Regions from separate parts of the Halomonas sp. DP8Y7-3 genome, predicted to be linked through region 1. Evidence: predicted binding sites of a transcription regulator. Region 1 holds the regulator's gene; the other holds the start of a gene.
What was found. The regulator sigma-54, encoded in region 1, starts transcription at its own class of promoters, with help from an activator protein. The targets are predictions, from matches to a motif close to TGGCACNNNNNTTGCTNT.

Region 1 (10,249 bases):
TGGTGCTGGGAGGCTCAACCGTAGCCGCCGCCCTGGTGGGGGTGGTCTACGGCAAGGGCAAGCGTGTCTGGTGTCGTCATCTGTGTCCCGTCAGCGGCGTCTTCGCACTGCTTGCCAAACTCTCGCCGCTGCACGTTCGCACCGAGCCAGCCAGCTGGCACCGCTATGGCCAAAGACGGCGCAGGGGCGAGGTCGCTCGCCAACCGGCTCCAGACTGTCCCGTGCTGCTTCCACTCAAGCAGCTGGACAGCGCCAGTGATTGCCATCTGTGCTCACGCTGCACCGGCTACAAGAGCGCGATTCATCTAGAGCTGCGTGCCCCCGGGGCTGAGGTGATCGCTCCCCCTCCTCAGCGGCCAGCCACCGTGTGGGAGTACCTGCTGGTGGTGTTTGGGCTGCTGGGTGTGGCGGTGGGTGCCTTCCACTGGTCTGCGAGTCCCTGGTTCGTGGCGGCCAAGCAATCGAGCGCGGTGTGGCTCTACGGTCATGGTGCGGGCTGGCTGCTGGATGCCACGGCACCCTGGTGGCTGCTGACCCACTACCCTGAGCAACACGATGTGTTCAGCCTGCTCGATGGCGCTCTGCTGTTGGGCTATATCGGCGTGACGGCGCTGACCCTGGGAGGCTGGACAAGCGCGCTGCTGGGGTTGGCCAATCTGCTGCTGGGCAGGTGGTCCTGGCGGCGCCTGTGGCACCTGTCCTATGCGCTGATTCCTCTGGCCGGCGGAGGTGTGTTTCTGGGGCTGTCGATGACCACCCTGACGCTGCTGCGTGGGGAAGGCTGGCAGCTGCTGTGGGCCGATGATGTGAGAGCGTTGTTGTTGATGCTTGTGGTGGTGGTCAGCGCTTGCTTGAGCTGGGGCCTGCTCGGGCGTTACGTATCAGGCATGCGGCGTGGCCTGGCCATGGGGCTGATGGTGCTGGCCCAGGCGCCCGTGGTGGGCGCCTGGTGGTTGCTGTTCTGGGGCTGGTGATGACGGTATCGCTGGAGTGCGACAGGGCTAGGCGGCATCCAGAAAGGGCGCCTTCATGGCGTCGATGATCTGGCGCATCTCCTCGTCGGAGGTGATGTAGGCGGGCATGGTATAAAGCCATCGGCCGAAGGAGCGCAGCCACACTCCGCGTGAGCGGGCGATGTCAGCCGCATGGGCAAGAGAGGAGGCATCGTACACTTCGATGACTCCGGTAGCTCCCAGCACGCGCACGTCAGCGACAGCAGGATGCTGGCGCAGACTGTCGTCGCCGGCAAGCTCGCGGGTCAGGATGGCATTGAGGTGCGAGATCTTGCCCAGGTAGTCCTCCTCCTCGAACACTCGCAGGCTCTCCAGGGCCACCCGACAGGCCAGCGGGTTGCCCATGAAGGTGGGGCCATGCATGAAGGCATGCAGCTGGCTGTCACCGATGAAGGTGTTATGGACGCGGGTGGTGGCCAGGGTGGCGGCATGGCCCAGGTAGCCGCCGGTCAAGCCTTTGGACAGCACCATGATGTCGGGCGTGATATCGGCATGGTCGGCGGCGAACATCTTGCCGGTGCGGCCAAAGCCGGTGGCGACTTCATCGAACACCAGCAGGACATCAAACTCGTCACACAGCGCTCGTGCGCCGCGCAGATAGTGCGGTGACGTCATGTTGAGACCACCCGCCGCCTGCAGCAGGGGTTCCATCAGCAGGGCGGCTATCTCGTGGTGGTGCTGCTCTAGCACGCTGCGTAGCGCCGCCAGATCCGCCTCGACCTGTTGCGCAGTGGCGCCGTAAGGCGCCTTGGGTGCTGGCGCGAAGTGGTGTTCGGGCAGGTAGCCGGCAAACAGCGAGTGCATGCCTTCCTCCGGGTCGCACACTGCCATGCAGCCGGCGGTGTCACCGTGGTAGGCCTTCATCAACGACAGCATCCGGCGCTTGCCCGAATGGCCACGCAGATGGTGGTACTGGACGGCCATCTTCATGGCGACTTCCATGCCGACGGAACCGCTATCGGAGAAGAACACGTGCTCGAGTCCGTCGGGTGTGAGTCGCACCAGCTCCCGCGCCAGCTGATCGGCGGGATCGTGGGTCAGCCCGCCCAGCATGACATGGCACAGTGTGTCGGCCTGTTGCTTGATGGCGTCGACCAGGCGCGGATGGCCGTAGCCATGAATCATGCACCACCATGAGCAGGTCGCGTCGAGCAGAGATTCGCCGGTGTCCAGGGTGAAGCGGGTGCCGCGCCCGCCGACCACCCTGGGTGCGGCGGCTTGTGTCTTGAGGTGGGCGTAGGGGTGCCAGACGGGAGAGGGCATCTCGGCTCCTGAGGGTTTAGTAAACCAAAAATATTTCGGCGAGTTTACCATTGCTCCCACGGCTCCCACCAGCCGGGTAGGCTCCGTCAGGCCATTCAGGGATGCTGGGCGTCGACGCGCTTGAGGAAACGCTCGAACAGAAAGGACTCTTCGTTCTTGAGGGACCGGCTGAGGCAGTCGATGAACTCCCGGCGTGGATAGGTGAAGACGCGCGGGGCCTTGTAGGCATCCAGGTCGATGGCGATGATCGTACCGTCGACCACCAGGAAGTTGTCGGTATGCAGGCCTCGACAGTGAATGCGGTCACGATACAGCGCTTCCAGGATGTCCAGGTAGCGCTCCTGCAAGGCGGGATCATCGAGTACTAGCTGTTTCAGCGCCACACCATGGACGTTGGCGGTGACCAGACGGTAGCGCTGAGCGTCAAGAATGGTGGGCGTGTCGATTCCCAGGCGCTCCAGGCGACGGGCTACGTAGCGAAAGTTGTGTCCCGGGTAGCGGCGAATGCCCAGGCGGTAGCGCCAGCGATCGCTCGCCTTGGGTGTGAAGGTCTTGATAAAGGCATCCTGATCCGGGTCGTAGTGGACCTCGGTGTACTTGCCAGTCTGGATAAGCTGCATGATGTCCTTTGAAGCGAGGCGAAATCGAAGGGTAGGGCAGGGTCAGCGCAGTGGCCGAGGGCCTCAGGCGTCTTCGTCGAAGCGTGCGACGAACAAGGCCTCAAGGGCGTCGAGCACCGCATCGGCGTCGGGACCTTCTGCTTCCAGGGTCAGCACGGTGCCGCAGGGGGCCGCCAGCATCAGCAGGGACATGATGTTGGCGGCATCCCCACAGCGCTGACCGTGGTGCACGGTCACGGAGGCGTCGAACGCCTGACAGCAGGTGACCAGGCGAGTGGCCGCCCGAGCGTGCAGCCCGCGGCGATTGGTAAGGGTCAGCTCGCGTCTGGCCACGCTCATTGTGCCCCGCTGTCCAGACGACGTTGCTGGCCAAGCTCGCGGTGGCGCAGGCGTATTCTCGGGTGGTCGTCGACCAGCGCCGCGGCGATGCTCTCGGCCAGATAGACCGAGCGATGCTGCCCCCCGGTGCAGCCCACGGCCACCGTCAGATAACTGCGCTGGCTGGCCTGATAGCGTGGCAGCCAGTTGCGCACCCAGGTCAGGATGTCGCGCTTCATGTCGGCGACGTCTTGATAGTGCTCAAGGAAGGCGATCACGCTTTGATCGCAGCCGTTGGCATCCCGCAGCGATGGCTCCCAGTAGGGGTTAGGCAGGCAGCGTGCATCGAACACGATATCGGCGTCGGGGGGCACGCCACGCTTGAAGCCAAAGGACTCGATGGTCAGGCTCAGCTGGCCGCTGCGATGATCGGCCACCTGCTCGGCGATGCGTGAACGCAGCTCGTGTACGGACAGGCGGGAGCTGTCGATGATCAGATCTGCCAGGTCGCGAATGCCAGACAACGCCTTCTGCTCGGACTCGATGGCCTCGGCCAGGGTCATGTCGGTATTGCGGGTCAGCGGGTGACGGCGTCGAGTATGGGAGTAGCGTTCCAGCAGAATCCGCGCGTCGCTGGTGAGATAGACGACCTGGCAGTCGATGGGACCTTGCTTCAGCGCCGTCAGCTGCGCGGGAAAACGCTCCAGCGCCTCGGGCAGATTGCGCGCATCGACACTGACGGCAATGCGCTGTGAATGTCCATTCTCCAGCTCTTCGACCAGTGACCCCAGCAGCGTCGCTGGCAAGTTGTCGATGGCATAGAAGCCCAGGTCTTCGAGAGCCTGAAGCGCCACGGACTTTCCCGAGCCAGAGCGACCACTGATGATCACGAGCTGCATGTCCTGTCTCCTTGGCAGGGGGCGATAAGAGGGCAGTTGGTGTCAACCGCGCGGTGACGGCCAGATCACGCTCGATCAGAGCGTGCTATCTGGCTAGATGGTAATCAGCTAAATGGCAATCAGCTAGAGGTTAATCAGCGAGATCCCCATCAGCGAGGCGCCATTCTTCAAGGCGCCAGGCAAGGCGTGCGCCATCAAGACATAGGATCAAGGCGCTTTCGCTGCGTGCCGTCAGCTCGTGGCGTCGCCGGGGGCTTGCTGGCGAATCGCTTCCTGCAAGCGCTCGTGCAGCTCGCGCTGGGACGTCGCGTGGCGCAGACGATGTCGGGTATCGGCGTCATTCATGACCCCGGCCACCTGGCCCAGCAAGGCTAGGTGAGCATCATCCGCTTCTTCAGGCACCAGCAAGACAAAGACCAGGTCCACCGGTTCGCCGTCGATGGCGTCGAAATCAATCGGCTCTGCCAGCTTGAGAAAGCCAGAGATAGGGGCCTTGCAGTGAGGGTTGCGAGCATGCGGAATGGCCACGCCATTGCCGATGCCGGTGCTACCCAGACGTTCGCGGCCGATCAGGCGACTGAAGACTTCCTGGCTATCCAGGCTTGGTGTGTTCTGCGCAATGAAGGTGCTGAAAAATTCCAGCACCCTCTTCTTGCTGCCCCCCGGGACGTCAAATAGCGTGCGCTCGGGGGGGAGAATGGCATCCAATGTCATGAGAGGTCAGCGAATTCCGGCGCCTTGGGCGCGGGCTTGGGATTTTTCCTTGTGCTTGACGAGCTGGCGGTCCAGCTTGTCGGCAAGGGCGTCGATGGCGGCGTACATGTCGCCGTCCTGGGCTTCTGCATGCAGGTCTGCACCGGCAGCGTGAAGCGTACAGGCAGCCTGTTGGCGCTCCTTCTCCACCGAGAGGGTGACCTGCACATTGGTGATGTTGTCGTAGTGGCGCTCCACACGGGCGAGCTTCTCTTGTACGTAGTCACGCAGGGGATCGGTCAATTCGACGTGGTGGCCGGTAATGTTGACTTGCATGACAAGGCTCCTTGCTCTTGCGGGTGGTTGCTCGATTGTAACCCTTTTTCCGATCCTGCAAACCCCCCTGCTTCTACGCATTAAGACGCAGATGTCGTGCGATATTTCAAGCGCTTGCGCTTTTCATGTAACTGCGCTACGCGCTCTGCTCGCCGCCTGTCTCGAGCCATCTGACCGGGCTCAGCGCAGGCGCTTGCGCTCGCTTGAAGAGGGAATATTCATCGCTTCTCGATACTTGGCGACGGTGCGTCGGGCGACGTTGACACCGTCTTCGGCGAGCAGCTCCACCAATTTGCTGTCAGACAGCGGTTTGCGAGGCGGCTCCTGCTGGATCAGCGACTTGATCATGGCGCGTATGGCAGTGCTGGAATGGGCATCCCCATCCTGACCCACCTGGCTGGAAAAGAAATACTTGAGCTCGAACACTCCCCGTGGCGTATGCACGAATTTCTGGGTCGTCACCCGGGAGATGGTCGATTCGTGCATCTCGACCTTGGCCGCAATGTCTGCCAACACCAGTGGTTTCATGGCGGCTTCACCCTGCTCGAGGAAGTCGAGCTGCCGCTCCATGATTTCGCGTCCGACCCTCAACAGGGTGTCGTTGCGGCTTGCCAGGCTCTTGATCAGCCAGCGCGCCTCCTGCAGATGGTCCTTCAGAAACTGGTTGTCCTGGCTCTTGTCGGCCCGTCGGATCAAGGCCGCATAGTCGGGTTGAATGCGCAGGCGTGGCATCGCCTCAGGGTTCAGCTCGACGCGCCAGCCTTCTTCGGTGTGGCGGACCACCAGATCGGGAATGACATAGTCGTTGTCGCTGTCGCCGTACTGGCTGCCAGGCCTAGGGTCGAGGCCACGGATCAGTTCGATGACATCATCCAGCTGCTCTTCGGTCAGGCTCAGGCGGCGCTTCAGCAGACGACGATCACCGCTGGCCAGTGCCTCGAGAAACTGGCGTACCAGTCTTCCCGCCTGGGGCAGAAGGGGGGTGTCACGGGGCAGGCTGTCCAGTTGCAGCTGCAGGCATTCGCGCAAATCTCGGGCAAATACACCGGTAGGTTCGAATTGCTGCAGCCTGGCCAGCACCGACGCCACGTCCTGCAGGGGCGGGGCAGCAGCGTCGTCATCGGCCAGGCCCTGGGCGATATCGTCAAGGTGTCCCACCAGGTAGCCATCGCCGTTGACCGCGTCAATCAGGCACTCTGCGATGCGCCTGTCATTATCATTGAGGTCCAGCAGGGCCAGCTGCCAGCTAAGGTGGCCATGCAGGGATTGCCCGCTGGCCTGGCGCTCGAAGTCTGGCGCCTCGGCGCTGCCGGCCGGGGCGGTGCCAAGGTCCTGATAGGTATCGGACCAGTCGCTGTCGACCGTTAGCTCGGAGGGGATCTCGTCGGCCCAGTCGTCGTCCTTGCTGTCCTTGACCTGCAGCTCGCCGAATTCATCCTCCAGCTCGAGCATCGGGTTGGCCTCGAGCGCCTGCTGGACTTCCTGGCGCAGGTCCAGCGTGGAAAGCTGGAGCAGGCCAATAGCCTGTTGCAGCTGAGGGGTCATGGTCAGCTGGGTGCCGATCTTCAGCTGCAGTGACGCCTTGAGGGCCATGATGTGACTTCCGTTCGTGGAGCTGAAAAGCCTTACCCTAACGGCGGGTCAGGTACCATGCAAGCTTCTTGCCAACTTGTGGGCAGGGGGTGGCGCGCAGGGCTTGCTGTGCCCCGCATGCGCGTCAGTGCAAGGTCGAGCGGGCGCCATGAAGACCCTGCCTACATAGCGGCCCGGCAGCGCTAATATAGTGGTTAAAGGCGAAAGTTTTCGCCGAGATAGACTTCCTTGACGCGCTGGTTGGCAAGGATCGACTCGGCACTGCCTTCGGCGATGATCTGGCCGTCGCCGACAATGTAGGCGCGGTCACAGATGTCCAGCGTCTCGCGCACGTTGTGGTCGGTGATCAAGACGCCGATGTCACGAGCCTTGAGCTGGCGAATGATCGACTTGATCTCGCCGACGGAGATCGGATCCACCCCGGCAAAGGGTTCGTCGAGCAGAATGAAGGCGGGTTCTGTGGCCAGGGCTCGGGCGATCTCGACCCGGCGTCTTTCCCCGCCGGACAGGCTCATGCCCGGGTTGTCGCGAATGTGGCTGACATGGAAGTCTTCGAGCAGTTGCTCAAGGCGCGCCTGGCGACCTTCCCGGTCGAGGTCCTTGCGGGTCTCGAGGATCGCCATGATGTTGTCGGCTACGGACAGCTTGCGGAAGATGGAGGCTTCCTGGGGCAGGTAGCCAATACCCGCCAGTGCCCGCTGGTGCATGGCCGCGCGGCTCAGGTCGTCATCGTCGATGCTGATGGTGCCAGCATCCGCCCTGACCAGTCCGACGATCATGTAGAAGGAGGTGGTCTTGCCTGCGCCGTTGGGGCCCAGCAGGCCCACAATGCTGCCCTGTTCGATGGACAGGCTGATGTCCTGGACGACGCGGCGCTTCTTGTAGCTCTTGGCCAGATGGCGAGCGTGGAGAGTCTTCATCAGTTTCCTTGGCTTTCCGGCTCGAGGGTCATGCGAATGCGCTGCTGGCCGTCGACACCCTGTGCGCTGGAGCGAGCCTGGACAACGCGGCGATCCAGAAAGTACTCCAGGTAGGCGCCGTCGAAGGTGTCATTGGCCTTGTGCAATTCCGCCTGGTCGATGAGTTCCATGCGGCGCTCGGCAACATGGTAGACCACCTTCTTGCCCCAGCCCTTGACCACCGGCTCTTCCGGCGAAGGCTGCTGCTCCAGGTAGGCGCGGGAGCCAGTCGCCGTGGCGCGGGACAGCTGACCCTGGTCGTTGCGCTGAATTTCCACACGCTCACCGGTCAGGAGCATGCTGCCCTGTTGAATACGCACATCGCCGGTATACACCGCTGTGCCTGCGCGGTCATCCAGGTCCAGCTGGTCGGCCTCTACCTGAATGGGGGCGCTGCGGTCGCTTTCCAGCGCCAGGGTGACGGTGCTGGTGGCGACGCTCGTCAGGCCCAGGGCCAGGGCGAGCAGTAGCGCGGGACGGGAACGCATCATGGAAGTGACTCCTTGTTAGAGCTCGGGCTGAGAGCGGCTCTGGCTTATTGAGGCTCTGGCGGATGATAGCCGGTGACATTGTCGGTCAGACGGGCGGTATTGTCATGGATCCAGGCATCGAAGCGCTCGCCTCGCATTTCCTGGGGGGGCTGACGCAATACCGCAGGCGTCTCACTCCAGGCGTGGCCTGAATCGCTGTCATAGACCAGCACCTCGGTATCCAGCTGCCAGCGCTCGGCAGGGGCCTCGAGGTGGGCATCTCCGGTCAGTGTCAGAGGGTTGCCGTCCGGGCCAAGTTCGCCGTCGGTGGCAGTGGCGATCCACAGGCGGCCGCTGTCATCGACAAGCTCCATGTCAGGTTGGTCGACGCGGGTGATGTCATCCAGCGGGGTGTGCACCAGACGCGGGGTCGTGATGCGCTGATGGGGCGCACCCTCGGTGTCGAAGCGCGTCAGGGTGGCATCGATCAGGTAGTAGTCCGGCTCGCCGGCCTGATCGTCGGTGATCAGGTCAGGCACAGTGCCGTCCCGCGGGTCGAGCAGGGCCAGACCGCCGCCCAGCACGAGCAGCAGGATGACCAGCCAGAAACGGAAGCCGGGCCGCAGTGAGCGCCATGTCATATCAGGGGTCCGTCCTTCAGATAGCTGTCCACCACGCCGTCGAGGCGGCCCTGGGCAGCCAGCAAGGTATCCGTGATGTCGCGCACTGCGCCATGACCGCCGCCGCGCTCGGTGACCCAGCGGGCGCGTTCGCGAATGTAGAACGGGGCGCCTGGCACGCTGATGCCCACGCCACAGCGGTCAATGCACGGCAGGTCGGGCAGGTCGTCTCCGCAATAGGCCACCTCTTCCAGTGACAGCGACAGCTCGGCGCACAGCGATTCCAGCGCCGGCAGCTTGCGTTCGACACCTTGCTGGACGTGCTGGATGCCCAGCGCCTTGGCGCGCTGGGAGACCATGGGTGAGCTACGCCCGGTGATCAGAGCGACGTCGATTCCCGCGCGCCTGGCCAGTTTGATACCGTGGCCATCAAGGGTGTTGAAGGCCTTCAGTTCCGTACCGTCGGCATGAAAGATAAGCTGCCCATCGGTCAGCACGCCGTCCACATCCAGCGCCAGCAGCTTCACGCGGCCAAGTCGTTGCACCAGGTCAGGGGAGAGTGAGGCAAGTGGGTCGTGGGCCATCATGGCGATCCTTGATGTTGAGTGGGCAGAAGGTGTGACGGCAGCTGCCCGGCGGTAGCGCCCGGAGTGCCGTCAGGCCAGGCGTCAAATGACACCTGCTGCCAGCAGGTCATGCATGTGTAGCGCGCCAACCGGGCGCTGCTGGTCATCCACCACCGCCAGAGCGGTGATGCGACTGTCTTCCATCAGCTTGACGGCTTCCGCCGCCAGGGTGTCGGGACGGATGCGCCGTCCGGGACTGGTCATGACATCGTCCACGCTCAGGGTGCTGAAATCCTGGTGGCGGTCAAGGGTTCGGCGCAGGTCGCCATCGGTATAGACGCCCGCCAGGGTACCGTCATCGGCCACTACGCAGGTGAAACCGAGGCCCTGGCGAGTGATCTCGAGCAGAGCATCTCTGAGCGGTGAGCCAGTCGCCACGACGGGAAGTCTGTCGCCGGTATGCATCAGGTCTGCCACCGTCAGCAGCAGGCGTTTGCCCAGGCTGCCACCGGGGTGGGACAGCGCGAAGTCTTCCGCGGTAAAGCCGCGGGATTCAAGCAGTGCGACGGCCAGGGCGTCACCCAGGGCAAGCGCGGCCGTGGTAGAGGACGTGGGGGCGAGGTCGAGCGGGCAGGCCTCGCGTTCGACGCCGGCATCCAGATGGGCCTCGGCGTGGCGCGCCAGGGTCGACCCGGGCCTGCCGGTCATGCTGATCAGCGGAATGCCCATACGCTTCAATAGAGGCAGCAAGGCGGTAACTTCGGCAGTCTCGCCGGAATTGGACAGCGCCAGGACCACGTCACCTGGGGTGATCATGCCAAGGTCGCCATGGCTGGCTTCACCGGGATGAACAAAGAACGCCGGGGTGCCGGTGCTGGCCAGAGTGGCGGCAATCTTGC
Region 2 (10,249 bases), on a different contig from region 1:
CGCTGCGCTGGCGAACCTTGCGATCAGGGTCGATCACGACCAGGACGATGCGGTGCTCTCCCCGCTCGAGCTGAGTCAGGGTCAGTGGAGAATCCCCCGTCGTCACCAGCACGCCATCGACCTCAAGCCCCAGCACATAACCGGCGTCAAGAGGCGGGCTGACGGCCGCCGCGACCTCGAGGCTGCCGCCAGCGCCGCTGGGCAGCACGCTGCCAGATGCCGGACGGGCAATGGCCAGTACCTCCCGTGCCAGGTAGCCCGGCGCAGCAGCGCTGATATCCCCCGGCAGCTGGGACAGTGCCGGGGGCAGAGGAGCACTCGGCACATGGGAGAGCGCCCCTGGCACGAAGCGCTCTCCACCTTCCAGCGGCCGATCGCTATAGGTGACGCCGCCATGATGTTCAACGCGACGATAGAGGGCATCGGCGGCACTCCCCTGGGTGCCATACAGCAGCAGTATCGTCAGCAGCAGGCCTCTCGGTACTCGCCAAAGCCATATCCGCTCCCGCCATATCCACCCCCGCCACATCAGCTCCAACCGGCATCGCCGAGCCGGTAGGCGGCCCGACGGCTGTGGCGACATGGCCTGCCGGCAGCGCGGTGGTAGCTTCACGGTGGCTCCTTGCTGGGGGTGTCCTGGCAAGCATGCGATGCCTGTCCTGCCAGGCCAAGGGCATCGCTTGCTCGAGGGCAAGGCCAGGCCAAAAAAATCGGCCCCGCTCAAGGCGGGGCCGATATACGACGGGGTGTCGTCGTCGCTGGATCAGCAGCTGTAGTACATGTCGAACTCGATCGGGTGCGTGGTCATGCGCAGGCGCTCCACGTCTTCGTTCTTGAGCTCGATGTAGGCATCGATCATGTCGTCGGTGAAGACACCACCTTCGGTCAGGAAGCTGCGGTCTTCGTCGAGAGCCGCCAGCGCCTGGTCGAGGCTTTCCGCCACGGTCGGAATGGACTTGCCTTCTTCCGGCGGCAGGTCGTAGAGGTTCTTGTCCATGGCATCGCCAGGATGGATCTTGTTCTTGATGCCATCGATACCCGCCATCAGCATGGCCGCGAAGCACAGGTAGGGGTTGGCGGTCGGGTCAGGGAAACGCGCCTCGACACGCTTGCCCTTGGGGCTGGCGGTGTACGGAATACGGATCGACGCAGAGCGGTTACGGGCACTGTAGGCCAGCATGACCGGTGCTTCGAAGCCCGGCACCAGACGCTTGTAGGAGTTGGTAGAAGCGTTGGTGAAGGCGTTCAGCGCACGTGCGTGCTTGATGATGCCACCGATGTAGAACAGCGCCATTTCAGACAGGCCAGCGTACTGGTCGCCAGCAAACTGGTTCTGACCGTCCTTCCAGAAGGACTGGTGCACGTGCATGCCGCTGCCGTTGTCGCCGACCAGGGGCTTCGGCATGAAGGTGGCGGTCTTGCCGTAGGCGTGGGCCACATTGTGGATCACGTACTTCATTTCCTGAACTTCGTCGGCCTTCTTGACCAGGGTGTTGAAGGCTACGCCAATTTCGTTCTGGCCGGCGTTGGACACCTCATGGTGGTGCACCTCGACCTTCTGGCCGATGGCTTCCAGGGTGTTACACATGGCGCCGCGCATGTCATGGAAGCTGTCCACCGGGGGAACCGGGAAGTAGCCGCCCTTGACCCGAGGACGGTGGCCCAGGTTGCCGCCTTCGACGGCGCGGTCCGTTGACCAGGCACCCTCTTCGGAGGAAATCTTGTACATCGCACCTTCGATGTCGGCCTTCCAGTGCACTTCATCAAAGATGAAGAACTCGGGCTCGGGGCCGAAGAATGCAGTATCACCCAGGCCGGAAGACTGCAGGTAGGCCTCAGCGCGCTTGGCGATGGAACGCGGGTCGCGCTCGTAGCCCTGCATGGTAGCCGGCTCGATGATGTCGCAACGCAGAATCAGGGTCGCGTCTTCGGTGAAGGGGTCGAGGAAGCCGGTGCCGTCTTCCGGACGCAGAATCATGTCGGACTCGTTGATGCCCTTCCAGCCGTTGATGGAGGAGCCATCGAACATCTGGCCGTTCTCGAAGAATTCCTCGTCGACCTCGGAGGCCGGAATAGTGACGTGCTGTTCCTTGCCGCGGGTGTCGGTGAAACGCAGGTCAACCCACTTGACGTCATGTTCGTTGATCAGGGCGAGAGTCTTGTCTGACATGTGGTCCTCCAGAGTGAAACTTGTTCGTGACTCGAGCATTGGGGCGACGGCACCAATCCCATGTCACCGACTTCGAATTGGGGGATGATCCAGGGAGCAAAAGGGGTACCGGGATCCTTTGTAGCACGCTCCCGGGACAGTTCCCATGGTGACGTGCTCGACACGATGACACTGTCAGAAACAATGCAGGTTGCGTGCCATCATTGCACCAGCATTGATCAAAAAAATCTCAACCCAATGTTTTTCATCGATTTTAAGTTCTCGCAACGGCTGCTCCAGCATAGCGCATTGCCTCGCGGAGATCGCGACAAAGACTCACCAATGCACCAGCGTGAAGCACCAAAAACTTTTATGCACCAAAATAGCCCTCAACCATCTCCGCACTGAAGTCTGCCGAGGCGATCGCTAGGGGTAAGGGGTCGCTGGAACCTTCTGCAACGCACGGATACACTTCCTTACGTTTGTCGCCGACCGTCGTGTCACGGTCGTCGTCACCCGCCTCGGAGTGTCGTCGTGAATATCAGCCTGATCATCGATGCCCGCCTGACCGGCAAGGATTTATCCTGTCGGCTGACGCAAGCACGCCAGCAGATTGCCCTGTTCCAGGGACGCAGCGAGATCATAGTCATCGACGATGGTGGCATCACCTCTGAACAGCTCGGTGAACACGCGAAAGACTATCGGCTGGTGCGCGTCCGTCCGGCGCTGATGGGGAGACGCTTCAACCTGGCAGCCTCTCACTGCAATGGGCGAATGCTCGGCTTCTGCCTGGGCCCACTGGACTCTGCCTGGGTAGAACGCATGATGGCCGCGGCTGCCGACGAATCACGCCCTATGGTCAGGCCATCTCGGCCTTGTCCGCTGGCCCTGTTCCAACTGCTGCGACAGACGCCCACACGGGCACTGGGCGTAGAGCGCAACTGGTTTGAGCGCCTGGGAGGCTTTGATCCATCGCTGGACCTGAGCGCCGTAGAAGACCTGGCCACGCGGCTCAAGGCCTGTCGGGCCAATGCGCTGGTGCAGCGCGCCTGAGGGACAGCCTACTCAGCCGCAGCCGAGCAACGGCTGTTATGTCGTAGTTGGCCCATGCCATCCTGAGCATGCCTCTACTGCGGCCCTCATGCCATGGCCCTGATGCAGCGGCCCTGATGCAGCGGCTCCCATGCAGCAGCCCCGTACACTCCTGCCAAACGCCAGCCAGGGGCAGGCCCCTCAGCGACCCGCTGGATGACGCTGATACTCATGTTGATAGAACACCGTCGTGGAGAGCCCTCTCATCAAGGCGTCACAAAGACGTAGTCATATAGACGTTGTCGTGTAGACGTTGTTATGCCGTGGCGTCGAAAAACGCCGTCTCAAACAGGCGGACACACAAGAGATGGCACCTCAAGCCACTCCTTTCTTGTCGCCTTCTCGCGCAAAAACGCCTGAAAATGGGGCCTAACGCGTCAAGTCAGCGTCACGCAGGTGCTTGAAAGTTCAGTATCTTGAGAATTCACGGATAGATTGACCGCAACAATGCTGGTCGTTGTCATCACCCAGGCCCTATAATGCGGCCCCACTTTTTCCAGCAGGATCCCGTCGTGATCGAGAATCTTCGCAACATCGCCATCATCGCTCACGTCGACCACGGCAAAACCACCCTGGTCGACAAGCTGCTCAGCCAGTCCGGCACTCTGGACCGCAAGGCCGAGGGGCAGGAGCGCATCATGGACTCCAATGACCAGGAAAAGGAACGTGGCATCACGATCCTGGCCAAGAACACGGCGATCCGCTGGAGCTCTCCCGAGGGACAGGACTACCACATCAACATCGTGGACACCCCTGGACACGCTGACTTCGGCGGCGAAGTCGAGCGCGTCATGTCCATGGTGGACTCGGTCCTGCTGCTGGTCGATGCCGTTGACGGCCCGATGCCGCAGACTCGCTTCGTCACCCAGAAAGCCTTCGACCAGGGCCTGAAGCCGATCGTTGTCGTCAACAAGATCGACCGCCCCGGCGCACGTCCTGACTGGGTCATCGATCAGATCTTCGATCTGTTCGACAACCTGGGTGCCAGCGACGAGCAGCTCGACTTCCCGATCATCTACTGCTCGGCGCTCAACGGCATTGCCGGTCCGGAACCGGACCAGCTGGCCGAGGACATGACGCCGATGTTCCAGTCCATCGTCAACATCGTCGAGCCGCCCAAGGTTGAACTCGATGGCCCGCTGCAGATGCAGATTTCGGCCCTCGACTACTCCAGCTACGTCGGCGTCATCGGCCTTGGTCGCATCACCCGCGGCGCCATGTCACCGAACCAGCAGGTGGTGGTGATCAACAAGGAAGGCCAGACCCGCAAGGGCAAGATTGGCCAGGTCATGACTCACCTGGGCCTTGAGCGTGTCCAGACCGAGCAGGCCACCGCCGGCGACATCGTCTGCATCACCGGTATCGACGAACTGGCCATCTCCGACACCATCTGTGACGCGGCTGCGGTCGAGGCACTGCCGGCCCTGACGGTCGACGAGCCGACGGTCTCCATGACCTTCCAGGTCAACGACTCACCGTTTGCCGGCAAGGACGGCAAGTTCGTCACCAGCCGCAACATCAAGGATCGCCTGGACCAGGAGCTGATCCACAACGTCGCGCTGCGCGTCGAGCAGGGTGAATCACCGGAGAAGTTCATCGTTTCCGGTCGCGGCGAGCTGCACCTGTCGGTGCTGATCGAGAGCATGCGTCGCGAAGGCTTCGAGCTGGCCGTCGGTCGTCCTGAAGTCATCATCCGCGAGATCGATGGCGAAAAGCAGGAGCCCTACGAAGAAGTCATCATCGACTGCGAAGAGCAGCATCAGGGCGCCATCATGGAAGAGCTCGGCTACCGCAAGGGCGAGCTCAAGAACATGAATCCGGATGGCAAGGGCCGCGTGCGCCTTGACTTCATCATTCCGGCGCGCGGCTTGATCGGTTTCCGCGGTCAATTCCTGACCCTGACGTCAGGCACCGGCATCCTGACCAGCCGCTTCGATCATTACGGCCCGCTCAAGCCCGACGCCTCCATCGAGCGTCGCAACGGCGTGCTGGTGTCCATGGTACCGGGCAAGGCCCTCGCCTATGCCCTGTATGCGCTGCAGGAGCGCGGCAAGCTGATCATCGACCACGGCACCGAGGTCTATGAGGGCATGCTGGTCGGCATCAACAACCGTGCCAACGACATGGTGGTAAACCCGACCAAGGGCAAGAAGCTCGATAACATGCGCGCCTCCGGTAACGACGAGAACATCGTGCTGACTCCGCCGGTGCGCTTCACCCTGGAACAGGCCATCGAATTCCTCGATGACGACGAGCTGGTCGAGATCACCCCGAACCATATCCGTCTGCGCAAGAAGTTCCTGACAGAAAACGAACGCAAGCGCGCCAGCAAGAAGTAATCGCGCCGCTTTCCGTTGCCTCGATGCCCGCCTTCTGGCGGGCATCGTCGTTTGCAGCGGGACATCCGCCATATTGGCCGACTCGCCCCCCATGGAGCATTTATCAGCCTGGGCTTGATAAAGGAACTTCTCCGCCCATAAGCTGCCACAGGAGTATGGCTTCGGAGTAAGGGGTCCGTCGGCGACCCTGCCCCGACAGGTCTATGCTAAGGACAGAACATCATCTTTCGCGAACGAGGAGCCACGCGAATGCACAAGCATGTCGAATGGGATGATCCCGGCGCCGACAGCGTACAACGCTATTTTGCCGACAAGCCTGACGAGTACCCCACCGCCCACATCGGCAGCATCATTGCCGGCCGCTATCACGGATACTCGGTCAGGGTAAAAGTGGAAGCTCGGGTCGATGACGATACCGCGAGCATTGGCGACGTGGTGGCACTTATCTCGGTCAGAACCGGGGAGCGCACTCAGTCCATCGGCGACCTGTCGGTCGGTGATACGGTACGCCTGGGCGACGACCACCGCTCGCTGGCGCCGCGAGTCGGCAGCTAAGGCCCCGACGGCTATCGTCGACAAGATGAAAAGCCCGCCACTATCACGCCCCACCAACGCCTGCTAAACGCACCCCCTCTAGTCAGGCATACGTTTGTATCGCAAAGTTGGCATGTGAGACCGGGCCATCGCCCGGTCAGTCCGACTGACAAGTCTGACATGTCGACGGATGCCCCATGAGCAGCGACAACATCTGGACCCACAAAGGCACCTTCCTGCTGGCCGCGGTTGGCTCAGCAGTGGGGCTTGGCAACCTCTGGCGCTTCCCTTATCTGGTGGGCGAGCATGGCGGTGGTGCCTTCCTGTTGGTGTACGCGCTGTGTGTGTTTGCCATCGGCGTGCCGATTCTGATCGCCGAGATCATGCTGGGCCGCAACAGCCGGCGCTGCCCGATCATGGGCATGCGCTTCCTGACACGCTGTCACAAGACCTCGAGGGCCTGGGAAATCATCGGTTGGCTGGGGGGACTCTCGGCGCTGCTGATCCTCAGCTTCTACTCCGTCATCAGTGGCTGGGCGATCCACTATCTGGGAGAGATGCTGACGGGCTCGCTACGAGGTGCCGACGCAGCCACCCTCGCCAGTGACTTTGCCAGCCTGATCAGCTCACCGGTCAAGCTGACGCTCTATCACACGCTATTCCTGGTGATCTGCGCGTACATCGTGGCGCGCGGCGTCCACCGCGGCCTCGAAAGCGGCCTGCGCCTGCTGATGCCTACCTTGCTGGTGATCCTGCTGGTCGTGCTGTTCTATGCAGCGGCCGCAGGCGACATGCTCGCTGCCAGCGACTTCCTGCTATCGTTCTCGCTCTCCGATCTGAGCCTGGAAGGCTGGCTGGTTGCCCTGGGCCAGTCCTTCTTCACCCTGAGCCTCGGCATGGGGGCGATCATGGCCTACGGCGCCTATATGCCAAGCGAGACGTCGTTGACCCTCACGGCCTTTACCGTGGCCCTGATCGATACCCTGGTCGCCATTCTGGCGGGGCTGGCCATCTTCGCGCTGGTCTTCGGAGCAGGCCTGTCTCCCGATGAAGGCCCTGGACTCATGTTTGTGTCGCTGCCGCTAGCCTTCACGGCCATGCCTTCCGGCGCGCTGATCGGCGCCATCTTCTTCGTGCTGGTGCTGGGGGCTGCCGTCAGCTCTGCCATATCGCTGATCGAGCCGGTAGCGGCATATCTGGTAGAACGCTTTTCGCTGAGCCGGGTGACGGCGGTCCTGGTCGTCGTGGGGGTTGCCTGGGCGCTGGGACTGACGACCGTCGCCAGCTTCAATCTTTGGGCCGAACAGAGCCCCTTCCATGATCTTTTCGGTCGCAGCGCCTTCGAGGTGCTGGAACTGACAACGCATATCACGCTGCCCTTCTGCGGCCTGCTGATTGCGCTCTTTGCCGGTTGGTCACTGACCCAGACCGAATCCATGAAAGAGATGCACACGCGCGCTGGCTGGCTCAGCCTGTGGCGCTTTCTGGTGCGCTTCATCGCGCCCACCGGGGTGGCCTTCGTGTTCCTCCGTGCTCTGCCTTACGTCGAGGGCTACTGGCTACCGGCCATCGTCGCGATCGTCACGGTAGGCGCCTTTGCCGCCTACCGCACGCTGGGCGAGCACGAGGGACATCACGGCGGTTGATCGCCGCCTGGGCGGCGCCCATCACGACAATAACGACAACGAACACAGCAGGTATCAGGATGTCAGCCATCATCGATGTGCGTCACGTCAACAAGGCCTTCGGCGGCCTGCGGGTCATCAACGACTGCTCCATTCAGGTCGAAGAAGGCTCGGTCACGGGCCTGATCGGCCCCAACGGCGCCGGCAAGTCGACGCTGTTCAATATCATTGCCGGCGCGCTGCCGCTGGACTCGGGGCAGATCCTGTTAAGCGGTGAAGACATCACCAATCGGCCTGCCAACGAACTGTTCCACAAGGGGCTCTTGCGCACCTTCCAGATCGCTCACGAGTTTTCCCAGCTGACAGCGCTGGAGAACCTGATGATGGTTCCGCCCGCACAGCCCGGCGAATCTCTGGCCAAGGCCTGGTTCGCGCCGCGCGCGGTGCGCGAGCATGAGGCCGAGATCAAGCGTCGGGCTCAGGAAGTCATCGAGTTCATCGGGCTCAATCACGTGCGCAACGAGCTGGCGGGCAACCTGTCTGGCGGCCAGAAGAAACTGCTGGAACTGGGCCGCACCATGATGACCGACGCCCGCGTGGTACTGCTCGATGAGATCGCCGCCGGGGTCAACCGAACGTTGCTGGGCGACCTGATCGGCAATATCGAACGCATGAACCGTGAGTTCGGCTACACCTTCCTGGTCATCGAGCACGACATGGACATGATTGCCCGACTTTGCGACCCGGTCATCGTACTGGCCCAGGGCTCGGTGATGGTGGAAGGGTCGATCGAAGAGATTCAGAACAATCCGGAGGTCATCGAGGCCTACTTCGGTGCAGGCGCGGCCTGACCTCCTCCTCCTTGCGCGCAAGGGGGGCAATAACAACGACCGAGGCGCACTGAGCGCCCCATGCAGAGAACAGGACTATGCCTCTACTCGACGCACGCCAGGTGCACGGTGGCTACGGCGGGATGAACATCCTCAACGGGGTGGACATGACCATCGAAGCCGATGAAATCGGCGTCATCGTCGGCCCCAACGGCGCCGGCAAATCCACCATGCTCAAGGCCATTTTCGGCCAGCTCAACGTGACTCAGGGCGATATTCTGCTGCGCGGAGAACCTATCCACAACCTGCCGACCAATCGTCTGGTGGAGCTGGGCATGGGCTTTGTACCTCAGGAACACAACGTCTTCCCGAGCCTGACGGTCAAGGAAAACCTCGAAATGGGCGCGTTTCTCAAGCCCGGCAATATCAAGCGCATGCTGGCCAAGGCCTATGAGTTCTTCCCCCCGCTCTATGACAAGCGACACCAGCCCGCCGGCGAGCTGTCAGGAGGACAGCGCCAGATGGTCGCCATGGGCCGGGCACTGATGGCGGAACCCGAACTGCTGCTGCTGGACGAACCCACGGCAGGCCTCTCGCCCAAGTACATGTACGAAATCTTCGACAGGGTAAAGGAGGTCAACGCGGCAGGCGTCGGCATCCTGATGGTGGAACAGAACGCCAAGCAGGCGCTTGCCATCGCCGACAAGGGCTTCGTGCTGGCCGCCGGCCAGAATCGCTTCACCGACTCGGGACAGGCCTTGCTGGCCGATCCCGACGTGGCCAAGAGCTTCCTCGGCGGCTGACGCCAGACACCAGTGCGGAGATATCGCCTTGAACGAATTCGTGTTCTTCATCAACAACGTGCTGATCGCTGGCAGCGTCACCGGGTCGATCTACGCCATTGGCGCGGTTGGGGTGACGCTGGTCTTCAGCATCATGCGCTTTGCCCACTTCGCCCACGCCGACATGATGACCTTCGGTGCCTTCATGGTGCTGTTGCTGGCAACGCTGTTCCCCAATGCCGGCGCGGCACTGGGGGTGCCGACGGCCATCGTCATGCTGCCGCTTGCCATGGTCTTGACCGCGGCCCTGGCGGTCGGCATCGACAAGGCCTTTTACAAGCCGCTGCGCGCCCATGGCGTCAAACCCATCGTCATGGTCATTGGCTCCCTGGGCGTGACGCTGATGCTGCAGGGGCTGATTCGCCTGTTTTCCGGCACCGGCGGACAGAGCCTCTACGTCGATGACCGCAAGGAAATCTTCCGCCTGGCCCTGCCGATAGAAGGCGTGCGAGTGCCGGTGGTGATCACCGAACCCCAGATCTACCTGTTTGTGCTGACCCTGGTCGCGGTCATTGGCCTGCAGCTGTTTCTGTCGCGTACTCGCCTGGGCAAGGCCATGCGCGCGATGTCAGACAACCCCGACCTGGCCCGCGCCTCTGGCATCAATACCAACACCATCGTGGCCGTGACCTGGGTCATCGCCGGTGGTCTGGCGGCCATCGCCGGCACGCTTTTGTCGATGGACGTCACCTTCAAGCCTGATCTGAGTTTCCATCTGCTGCTGCCCATCTTTGCCGCAGCCATCGTCGGCGGCGTGGGCCACCCCTTCGGCGCGATCGCAGGCGGTTTCGTGGTGGGGTTCGCCGAAACCCTGGCGGTATTCAACTGGAACGTGCTG

Region 2: a site for sigma-54 is predicted at 2,353-2,370, ahead of glnA (glutamate--ammonia ligase). Genes of this name have one in related genera too.

What each region holds. Positions count from the first base shown of each region.
Region 1 is NZ_JAHVIO010000014.1:328,974-339,222, reverse strand. Features, by position in the region: gene KUV86_RS16070 (4Fe-4S binding protein) at 1-974, shown strand, start outside; gene bioA (adenosylmethionine--8-amino-7-oxononanoate transaminase) at 1,002-2,276, opposite strand; gene KUV86_RS16060 (hypothetical protein) at 2,372-2,896, opposite strand; gene KUV86_RS16055 (HPr family phosphocarrier protein) at 2,960-3,229, opposite strand; gene rapZ (RNase adapter RapZ) at 3,232-4,113, opposite strand; gene ptsN (PTS IIA-like nitrogen regulatory protein PtsN) at 4,345-4,827, opposite strand; gene hpf (ribosome hibernation-promoting factor, HPF/YfiA family) at 4,834-5,142, opposite strand; gene KUV86_RS16035 (RNA polymerase factor sigma-54) at 5,323-6,735, opposite strand; gene lptB (LPS export ABC transporter ATP-binding protein) at 6,930-7,655, opposite strand; gene lptA (lipopolysaccharide transport periplasmic protein LptA) at 7,655-8,185, opposite strand; gene lptC (LPS export ABC transporter periplasmic protein LptC) at 8,230-8,805, opposite strand; gene KUV86_RS16015 (KdsC family phosphatase) at 8,802-9,368, opposite strand; gene KUV86_RS16010 (KpsF/GutQ family sugar-phosphate isomerase) at 9,453-10,249, opposite strand, start outside.
Region 2 is NZ_JAHVIO010000004.1:43,895-54,143, forward strand. Features, by position in the region: gene KUV86_RS05395 (hypothetical protein) at 1-613, opposite strand, end outside; gene glnA (glutamate--ammonia ligase) at 764-2,170, opposite strand; gene KUV86_RS05405 (glycosyltransferase family 2 protein) at 2,684-3,202, shown strand; gene typA (translational GTPase TypA) at 3,754-5,580, shown strand; gene KUV86_RS05415 (hypothetical protein) at 5,830-6,135, shown strand; gene KUV86_RS05420 (sodium-dependent transporter) at 6,312-7,760, shown strand; gene KUV86_RS05425 (ABC transporter ATP-binding protein) at 7,820-8,590, shown strand; gene KUV86_RS05430 (ABC transporter ATP-binding protein) at 8,668-9,372, shown strand; gene KUV86_RS05435 (branched-chain amino acid ABC transporter permease) at 9,401-10,249, shown strand, end outside.